2 regions of the Kribbella sp. NPDC000426 genome follow, and region 2 is predicted to be linked to the other one. Evidence: riboswitches for the same ligand, from Rfam matches in the RefSeq annotation. Region 2 holds a riboswitch; the other holds the start of a gene.
The links. Region 2 has a riboswitch for cobalamin ahead of ABT313_RS41015 (CbtB domain-containing protein). Riboswitches for the same ligand answer to the same signal wherever they lie in the genome.

Region 1: it holds a riboswitch for cobalamin, as region 2 does, so the genes downstream of both, ABT313_RS29750 (ribonucleoside-diphosphate reductase subunit alpha) here and ABT313_RS41015 (CbtB domain-containing protein) in region 2, are expected to answer to the same signal.

The regions. Positions count from the first base shown of each region.
Region 1 is NZ_JBEPDK010000006.1:218,349-223,222, reverse strand. Features, by position in the region: gene ABT313_RS29750 (ribonucleoside-diphosphate reductase subunit alpha) at 1-2,138, opposite strand, end outside; cobalamin riboswitch at 2,284-2,451, opposite strand; gene ABT313_RS29745 (DinB family protein) at 2,518-3,099, opposite strand; gene ABT313_RS29740 (Fic family protein) at 3,165-4,433, opposite strand; gene ABT313_RS29735 (class I SAM-dependent methyltransferase) at 4,536-4,874, shown strand, end outside.
Region 2 is NZ_JBEPDK010000011.1:6,177-11,050, reverse strand. Features, by position in the region: gene ABT313_RS41025 ((2Fe-2S)-binding protein) at 1-227, opposite strand, end outside; gene ABT313_RS41020 (CbtA family protein) at 224-1,081, opposite strand; gene ABT313_RS41015 (CbtB domain-containing protein) at 1,100-1,315, opposite strand; cobalamin riboswitch at 1,355-1,476, opposite strand; gene ABT313_RS41010 (CehA/McbA family metallohydrolase) at 1,577-3,862, shown strand; gene ABT313_RS41005 (hypothetical protein) at 3,862-4,251, shown strand; gene ABT313_RS41000 (isocitrate lyase/PEP mutase family protein) at 4,387-4,874, shown strand, end outside.

The DNA.
Region 1 (4,874 bases), on a different contig from region 2:
AGCGATCCGTCGTACGTCGAGTACCGCCCGCGCTCGGCGGCGAGGTCGCTCGACGCCTCGATTGCGTGATAGCTGATCTGCTCCATCGAGCTGTCCGCGAACTCGACCGCGGCGTCCGACGAGTACGGGATCCGCAGCGCGAACAGTGCGTCCGCGAACCCCATCAGCCCGAGGCCGACCGGACGGTGACGCTGATTGGCGCGCTCCGACTCCGGGGTCGTGTAGAAGTTCACGTCGATCACGTTGTCGAGCATCCGGACCGCGGTCTTCACCGTGTCCCTGAGCAGGTCGGCATCCAGACCGTCTTCGGTCAGGTGCGCGACGAGGTTGACCGAGCCCAGGTTGCAGACCGCGGTCTCGTTGACCGTGGTGTTGAGGGTGATCTCGGTGCACAGGTTCGACGAGTGCACGACGCCGTCGTGCTGCTGCGGCGAACGCAGGTTGCAGGCGTCCTTGAACGTGATCCACGGGTGCCCGGTCTCGAACAACACCGTCAGCATCCGCCGCCACAGGTCGACCGCCTTGACCCGCTTGAACACCCGGATCTCACCACGATCCGCCGCCGCCTCGTACGAGACATACGCCTCCGCGAACGCCGCGCCGTACAGGTCGTGCAGGTCAGTCACCTCGTTGGGCGAGAACAACGTCCACTCACCCCCGGCCTCGACCCGCTGCAGGAACAGATCCGGCACCCAGTTCGCCGTGTTCATGTCATGCGTCCGCCGCCGCTCGTCCCCGGTGTTCTTCCGAAGCTCGAGAAACTCCTCGACATCGATATGCCAGCTCTCCAGATACGCACAGACCGCCCCTTTGCGACGGCCACCCTGATTCACAGCTACTGCCGTGTCGTTCGCGACCTTCAGGAAGGGGACGACGCCCTGGGATTCGCCGTTGGTGCCTCGGATCTTGGCGCCGATGCCGCGGACGGGGGTCCAATCGTTGCCGAGGCCGCCGGAGTACTTGGCGAGGAGGGCGTTGTTGCGGATGCCGGTGAAGATGCCGGCCAGGTCGTCCTCGACCGTGGTCAGGAAGCAGGACGAGAGCTGCGGGCGGGTCGTGCCGGAATTGAACAGCGTCGGCGTCGACGACATGAAGCGGAACGAGCTGAGCAACTCGTAGAACTGGATCGCCCGCGCCTCGCGGTCGTCCTCGCGCAGCGCCATCCCCATCGCGACCCGCAGGAAGAAGGCCTGCGGCAGCTCGTAGCGAATCTTGTCGAGGTGCAGAAGATACCGGTCGTACAGCGTCTGCAGGCTGAGGAACGTGAAGTCCAGATCGGCCTCGGGTCTGATGGCCGCGGCGAGCCGCTCGAGGTCGAAGGTGCCGAGCTCGGGGTCGAGCTGGCCGGCCTCGATCCCGGTCCGGATGTACTGCGGGAAGTACGTCGCGTAGGCGGGCGCCATCTCGGCCTGGCTGGCCTGCCGCGGCTCGCCATGGACCCGCCCCAGCGCCTCACGCCGGATCTGGTCCAGCAGCAGCCGGGACGCGGTGAAGCTGTACTGCGGCTCGGTCTCGACGAAGCCGCGTGCGGCCATCACCAGCGCGAGCTCGACCTCGTGCTGGGCGATGCCGTCGTAGCAGGCGCCGAGGGTTTCGTTGAGGATCAGCTCGGGATCGACCGCGTCGAGCCCGGCCGCCGCCTCCGCGACGATCACCCGCAGCCGGTCGACGTCGAGCGGGGACCGGCTGCCGTCGGCCGCGCGGACGGTCAGCGCCGGCTTCTCGGTGACGCCGGCAGCGTCGGCAGGCGTGCGCGCCTTGGTCCGCTCCTCGCGGTACAGCACGTACGCGCGGGCGACCTGGTGCTCGCCGGCGCGCATCAGCGCCAGCTCGACCTGGTCCTGGATGTCCTCGACCTGCACGCTGCGGCGAGAATCACCGCGGCTGGTCAGGGCTCCGACGACCCGGCCGGTCAGGTCGGTGACCAGGTCGCGGACGCGGTGGGTGGCGCCGGCGTCGGCGCCCTCGACGGCAAGGAAGGCCTTCGTCACGGCGACGGAGATCTTGGTGGCGTCGAACGGCGTGCTGCTGCCGTCGCGACGGATGACGGTGAGCTCGATCGGCTGGTCGACCGCGATCCCTGAGGACGGAGACGCGGCCGCAGCCGTTGAGGAAGCCGTTGAGGAAGCAAAAGTCACAGGTGTGCTCTCCACAAGAGTTCGGAAGCCCGCGGCGAGGCGGACAGGCGCACGACGGGACCGGCAGCACCGGCCCGGAACATGGCCAGGGTCTCTGCCGTCACGCCCTGCGACCCACCCGCGAGGTCTCGGACCGCATGCACCGGCGGTGCACGCGCCGGTGGCAGGTATCCGGACTCGCGGACGCCTCTCGACAGCACGTCCGCTCACCGTTGCGGGGCAGCTCCGGATTCGCACCGGATTCCCCTGTTGCCTCGAAGTAGCCCACATCTTGTGGTGCCGACCACTCCGAACCACCAGCAGTAGTGATGCTAGGCGGAGAGATCTAGATCTTGTGGTAGCGCCACGCCGCGTGTCGCACATGTTGTGGTCCCCGATCTCACGCCGCCACCGCGTAGAGGTCCTGGAGCGTCATGATCTCCGAGCCGTGGTGGATCAGCTCGCGATTCAGCCGCAGGACGACGTGACCGAACGGCTCGCCGGCATCCAGCTCGTTGGCCTGGCTGAGGCCGACGGTCATCACCTCGTCCTCGTCGAGTTCGGCGATCGCGTCGCGCCAGGCCTCGACCCAGTACGTCAGCCAGGCGACCGCGTCTCGTGCATTGCCGTGCAGGTTGATGTCGGCCCGGCCTTGCTGGCTCGCGCCGAACGTCCACTCCCAGCGCTCGAAGAAGGTCTCGGTGAGGTGGGCGATCAGCCAGGCGATCGTGCGGGGACCGCGATGGTCCGGCTCGTCCGGCCACTGTGCCACCCATTCGCCGGATCCGAGGGATCGGAAATGACCGGCGTAATGACGCCGAACGACGGTCAGCGCCTCGCTGCTCGGCCGCCAGAAGTACTGCTCGTCGGTCAGCTGTGCGAGTCGCCCGGACAGCACCATCCAGCTGAAGCCGAGCTGGCCGCGCACCATGGCCATCGCCGATGGCTTGTGCAGGATGTCCCAGTCGAACGCCTCCGACATCACTTCTCCCCTGTACGATCGAACATGTGTTCGAATTCTTGCTCGCCGGGGAGACGAAAGTCAATTCACCGGTGTGTCGGTTCTGGCCTCGAGGGAACGGGTCTGCTAGGTGGCTCGATCCGGGTGTCGGCGGCCGGGCTGGCGAAGCGGCGTTCGAGCAGCGTGAAGGCGTCGATCAGCTCGGGCGCCTCGTAGACGCGGTTGCGCCGGCCGTCGGTCACCTCACGCAGGATCCGCGCCTCGACCAGCCGGGCGAGCCCCTGGTTGGCGGCCTGCTGCGAGCGGTCGATGAGTTGCGCCGCGGCGGCGAGCGTCAGGACGGGCGCGGCGGGCAGAGCCTCGATCAGCAGCTCGGTCGCGGAGCCGGCCCGGACGGGCGCCGCACGTTCCCGCCAGGCGGCCTTGAGATCGACGGCGGTCTGCTCGAAACGCGCCGCCTCGGCGGTCGCGAGCGTGCAGGCCGTCGCAAACATCCGCAGCCACGGATTCGCGGCGGCGCGCGCCTTCGGGGTCGTCGCGCGGCCGACGTACCGGAAGGCGGTCAGGGCGTCGACGTACTCCGTTGCGTGCGTGGCGAGCGAGAGCGAGACGGGCGGCACCGTCCGTGTGACCAGGCCTTCGGCGCGCAGGATCAGGTGGATCAGCGCGCGCCCGGTCCGGCCGTTGCCGTCGGCAAACGGGTGGATGGTCTCGAACTGGGCGTGCGCGATCGCGGCCTTCGCCAGCACGGGCAGCCGCGACTCGCGGACGAACGTGACCAGGTCGTCGAGCAGGTCCGGGATCAGCTGCGCCGGCGGCGGGACGTAGTACGCCTCGGCGGGGGAGCGCCCGCCGATCCAGTTCTGCAGGTAGCGGATCTCGCCGCCGTACTCCGAGTGCGGCGACTGCGCCATCAGCCGGCGATGCGCCTCGAGCAGATGCTCGACCTCGAGCTTGTCACCGGCCTGCACGGACTCGGTCACCCACGTCATCGCATCGACCGCGCCAAGCACTTCCTCGGCCGTCACGTCGCGCGTCCGCTCCCGCAGTACGTCGGCCTTCAGCAGGCGCCGCGCTCCGACGACGAGCCCTTCGATGTGCGACGACCCGACGGCCTCGGCCCGCAGCAGCAGCCGAGCAAGCGCCTCGCTGTTCGTCAGCACGGCCGCGGTCGCGTCGAGCCGCGCCAGATCGCCCGCGGCATCCTCGAGCACCGCGAGCACGTCGTCGCTCAGATCGAACTCACGCCCGACCAGCGGATCCGGGAAGTACAGCTCGTACGACCCGCCGAGCCGCTCCGCCCGGGTGAACCCGTCGGGGTGCCCGGGCCACCGATGTAACTCCACCCGTGCCATGTCCTTATTCAACCTTATCCACAAACCTTGAACAAGACTGTGGATGGGAGCGTGCCAACTGTGGACCCACCTGTGGACCTGCCTGTGGGCAGACTGCTGGTTGTGACTCTCGACGCGCAGACGCTGGAGATGGTGGCCGCCAACGAAGCCGACTGGGACGCCCGGGCGCCGCTGCACGCGGCGAGCGACTTCTACGACCGGCCCGCGGAGTTCTGGTTCGCCGACTACGAGTGGGAGGACCTCGGGCCGCTTGGGGACCGCGACGTACTGCATCTGCAATGTCACCTGGGCACCGAGACGATCGCATTCGCACGCCGGGGTGCGCGGACCAGCGGGCTCGACCTGTCCAACGAGTCCCTGGACGCCGCGAGGCGGATCGCGGCCGGGGCCGGCGTCGAGGTCGACTACGTACATGCGAACGTGTACGACGCGGTCGAGGCC
Region 2 (4,874 bases):
AGGCCGAGGTGGGTGATCGACGCCGCGACGCGCACCTCGACGGCTTCGGGTTCCTGACCGCCCGCGGCCGCGAGATAGGCGCGGGTGGTCATCACCCGGTCCTCGAGTACGGCGGGGTCGTCGAGCAGCTCCGACATGCTCCGCCACGGTGCGGCCGGCGCCGTACCCGAGGGGTGTTGCTCGTGTGCGAAGAACGGGCCGAGGGCAACGACCTGGTCGAGGGTCATACGTTGCGGACCGGCTCCGGCTGCTGCGTATGTGCCTTGCGCGGCTGGAGCAGGCGCTCCGCAAGCGGACCGAAGATCAGGCCGATCGCACCCCACAGCAGGACCTGGGCGCCGACCGAGTAGAGGCGGAACGCGTACAGCCTGTCCGCGTCGAAGCCCGGGAAGACGATGTTGCCCTTCTCGTCGGTCAGCGGCAGCGGCGTCTCGGTGGCGTGCCGTCCGTACTCCTCGACGTTCGCCGCCAGGTGTCCCACCGACGGCAGCACAGCCATCAGTACGCCGATGATCGCGACGTACGCCGCGATCGCGAGCAGGGTCGCGTTCCAGTTGCCGAAGCGCGGCTGGAGACGCTTGCCGAGCAGGACCGCGCCGATCAGCAGCACGATCGAGCAGGCCACCATCGCCAGATACAGGTTGCCGCGGTCGTGGATCGTGTCCTCGTGCCCGATCGCCGGCGGGTTGGCCGGGTACTTGAGGAACGGCACGAAGTAGACCCCGAGGAACCCGCCGAGAGCGACCAGCATCGCGAGGTTGCGCGGGCGCAGCTTGCCGACCCGGCCGAGGCAGATCGCGTAGGCGACCGCGAACAGCGCGCCCATCGCGACACCGAACAGCACGATGCCGGCGCCGACGCCGAGGTTGGCCTGCAGGGTCCGGCTGAAGATCTCGTGACCCGCGTGCTCGACCGGCAGCCCGGCCGCGTGGTCCAGCTCGTGCTGGGCGGCGTCGCGGCCGCTCTCGTAGTCGATGGCGGCCTGGATCTGGGGCTCGGCGAAGATCCGCGCGAAGACGAACGCGAGCAGCCCGGCCGCTGCGCCGGCGAGGGCGCCGCGCAGGATGAGTTTCCTTTCCATGTCAGGAACTCAGTGCCGTCAGTGACAAGGGAAGCCGAGGAAGTGGCGCGCGTCGTGCACGAACTCGTGGATGTGCATGTCCTTGCCGAAGATCGAGTACGCGCCCTGGTCGACACCGATGAAGTAGTAGAGCGCGAACGCGACGATCGCGGTCCCGACCAGCCACATCACAGCCCGCGAGACCGGTACGACGACCGGCGTGGAAACCGAGGTGGGAGCAGACAGATTGCTCACGAGAAGAGCCTCCTTCTAGGGGATCGTGCGTCCCTCATCCAATGGAGCGTCGTGACGACGAAGTATCTGACTCACCGTCCGCCCGAGGGCGACCGGCTCACAGTGGCGCGACCGTGCCGAAGTCTCATCGGCTTCCTTGCGCCGTCACTACGCTGCGAGACTACGGACGCCGCCCGGGCACGTCAATCCGGAGAAAAATGATTCCGGCCACACGTGGTCGGACCGTTACGCTCGGAGGCCGGTGCACCCCGAGGAGGCCCCGTGTTCCAGCCGTTGCACGCTTCTGCGACCCGAGCTGTCGAGAAACTCCGCGATATCGGCGAACCGCTGCCGGACGACCTCGCCAGTCAGTTGGCCAAGCTGGCCGACGATTCCCGGTCCCCGGCCGCGGTCGAAGACCTGCTCCGTCCCTATGTCCTCGTCGACGTTTCGATCGACGAGCAAGGACTCCCGATCAGTACGCCGGCCGCCGCGCAGCCGCGCCTCGTCCAGCACGGCTGGCGTAGCTTCCTGGTCCGGATCGAGAACCCGCATCGGCTGGTCGGCGACCTCGCCGCGCAGTCGAACCATGTGCTCGGCACGACCGACTACCACAGCCACGCCGCGCGGATCGCCATGCCGGACACGCTGACGATCGTGCCGAGGATCAAGAACAGCTGGCTCGAGGTGAAGCTGGCCGGTCCGACGGACGTGTCCGGTATCGACGTCGAGTACAAGGTGATCAGCCTGTACAGCCGTGACGGCGGCAGCCAGAACGGCAAGCTGGGGTTCGTCCTGGCAGTCGAGGAGGCCGAGCACAGCTACACCCGGCCGCCGTTCGCGAAGGCCTGGCGGCGGATGGGATCGCAGAACCTTCCGTACGAGGCGTCGTACGAGTTCGACTGCCTGCCGGCGCGCGACATCCGGTTCGACATCCGCGAGCCGGACGGCAGCAGTTGCGTCGCGGCGCTGACCGTCCGCGACTCCCAGCGGCGCTCGTACCCGTCGAAGGGGATGCGGCTCGCGCCCGACATGTTCTTCCACGAACACGTCTACCGCGCGACCGGCGAGGTCATCACGCTGCCGGCCGGCCAGTACGAGATCTCCGCCCGACGCGGTCCGGAGTACCGCGAGGTCCGCGTCGACGTCGAGCTCACGGCCGAGGACGACGCGGTCACGATCGAGCTCGACCGCTGGGCCGATCCGGCCCGTCACGGGTACTACTCCGGCGATCCGCACATCCACGCCGGCGGCTGCTCGCACTACAGCGTGCCGTCGGAGGGAGTGAACCCGGAGACGATGATCCGGCACGTCCGCGGCGAAGGCCTGTGGATGGGCAGCGTGCTCACCTGGGGACCGTGTTACTACCACCAGAAGCAGTTCTTCAGCGGCTCGTCGATCAGCCCGCGGGCCGAGCTCGAGTGGCCGGCGATGCAGCAGGCGCAGGGGATGAACTGGGAGCCGCAGGACACCGACCACGACGGCCAGAGCCTGCTGCGGTACGACCTCGAGGTGTCGGGCTTCCCGTCCAGCCACTCCGGTCACGTGATCCTGCTCGGGCTGACCGACCAGGACTATCCCGGGACGAAGATCATCGAGGACTGGCCGTCGTACAACCTGCCGGTGATGCGTTGGGGTCACGCGCAGAACGCGATGGTCGGGTATGCGCACTGCGGTCTCGGCCTGTCGGTCGACACGAGTGAACTGCCGAACTACGTGATCCCGGGCTTCCAGTCGATCGGCTCGAACGAGATCATCGTCGACGTACCGCTCGGCGCGGCCGACTTCCAGTGCGGCGCCGAGTTCGATCCCGCCTCCGAGCTCAACATCTGGTACCACCTGCTGAACGTCGGCTACCGCACGCTGATGCTCGGCGAGACCGACTACCCCTGCATCTACGACGACGGCCCGGGCGTCGGGCGTACGTACGTCCAGCTGCCGGAGCCGCCGCACGGCCCGCAGGCGCTGGAATCCTGGCTCGGCGGACTGAAGGACAGGGCGTCGTACTTCGGCGACGGTCGCAGTCACGTCTACGACTTCGCGATCGACGGCGACACGAGCCGCGAGCAGACGGCGGACGCCGCGGGACCGGTCCGGGTCAGTGCGACGGTCGCGGCGTGGCTGCCCGAGGAGCCGCCCGCGCTGCCGGCTGCAGGGCAACCGGCGTACAGCGCTCCGGTCGGCTGGCATCTGGAACGGGCGCGGATCGGCCGGACCCGCAACGTGCTGGTCGAGGTGCTGGTCAACGGCGTCCCGGTCGCGTCGCAGGAGCTGGTTGCCGACGGCAACGAGCAGGCGGTCGAGTTCGAGGTACCGCTGGAGCGTTCGTCCTGGGTCGCGCTGCGGATCCTGCGCAGCGTGCACACCCAGCCGATCTTCGTCGAGCTCGCGGGCCGGCCGATCCGCGCGTCCCGGCGGAGCGCGCAGTGGTTGCACGACTCGGTCGACGCACTCTGGAAGGCGAAGTCCGGCTTCATCCGCGAGGCCGAGCAGGCCGAGGCACGCGAGGCGTACGACGCCGCGCAGGCCGCCTACCTGACCCGGCGCGACGAATCCGAGGTGGACTGATGTACGGCGAACCCGCCGGCTGCTGCGGCCCCGTCGACACCAAGGCGCCGATCTCGGTCACGATCAACCCGGAGGCCCGGGTGAACGTCGCCCGGACCGCAACGCGGGTGGAGCCTGTCGCTCCGGGGCACTGGCATCCGATCGACCTGACGATCGTCAACGACGGTTACGTCACCGGGCAGCTCGTCATCGAGAGCGACCCGGTCCCCGGCGTCGAGCTCGACCTGCCGCCGCACGCCCTCACCGGCGAGCCACGCCAGGAGGGAGCGATCCGGGTCCGCTTCGACTCCCCCGCGGTGGTGGACGTGACCCTCAACTTCCGAGCGCTCGGCGCGCTCGGCGGTCTCGCCAACCACAGCGCGATGCATCTGCTGCTGCGCAGTCAATGAGCAGTCAGTAGGTCTTGTAGCCGATCAGCACGCCAACTTGCCGGTCGGTGCTGTGGATCCGTCACCGGCGACATTATGCCGCTGCGGGCTTAGTCTCGAAGTCCCTGCGTTCTCCCTGCCCACTCTCGAGGCGTCATGACTGAACTCCAGCAGCAATGCGAGCTCCTGCGCTCGCTCCATCGCCCGGGCAATCCCCTGCTCCTGCCGAACGCGTGGGACGCCGCCACGGCTCGAGCCGTCGTCGCAGCCGGCTATCCCGTGGTCGCGACCACGAGTTGGGGAGTCGCTGCCGCCCTCGGTTACGAGGACGACGAGGGCGCGCCGGGTGACGAGATGCTCGCCGCTGCCGGCCGGATCGTGCGCGCTGTCGACGTACCCGTATCGGTGGACGCCGAGGCCGGCTACCGGATGGAGCCGGCCGAACTTGTGGCCGCGCTGCACGCCGTAGGCGCGGCCGGCTGCAACCTCGAGGACTCCGACCACAGCACCGGCGGCATCCGCGATACCGCCGTTCACGCGGAGTGGCTGGCCGCGATTCGTGCGTCCGCGGCCGCGATCGACTACCCGCTCGTCATCAACGCCCGGATCGACGTGTTCGTCCCACCGTTCCTGGCCGGCGCCGG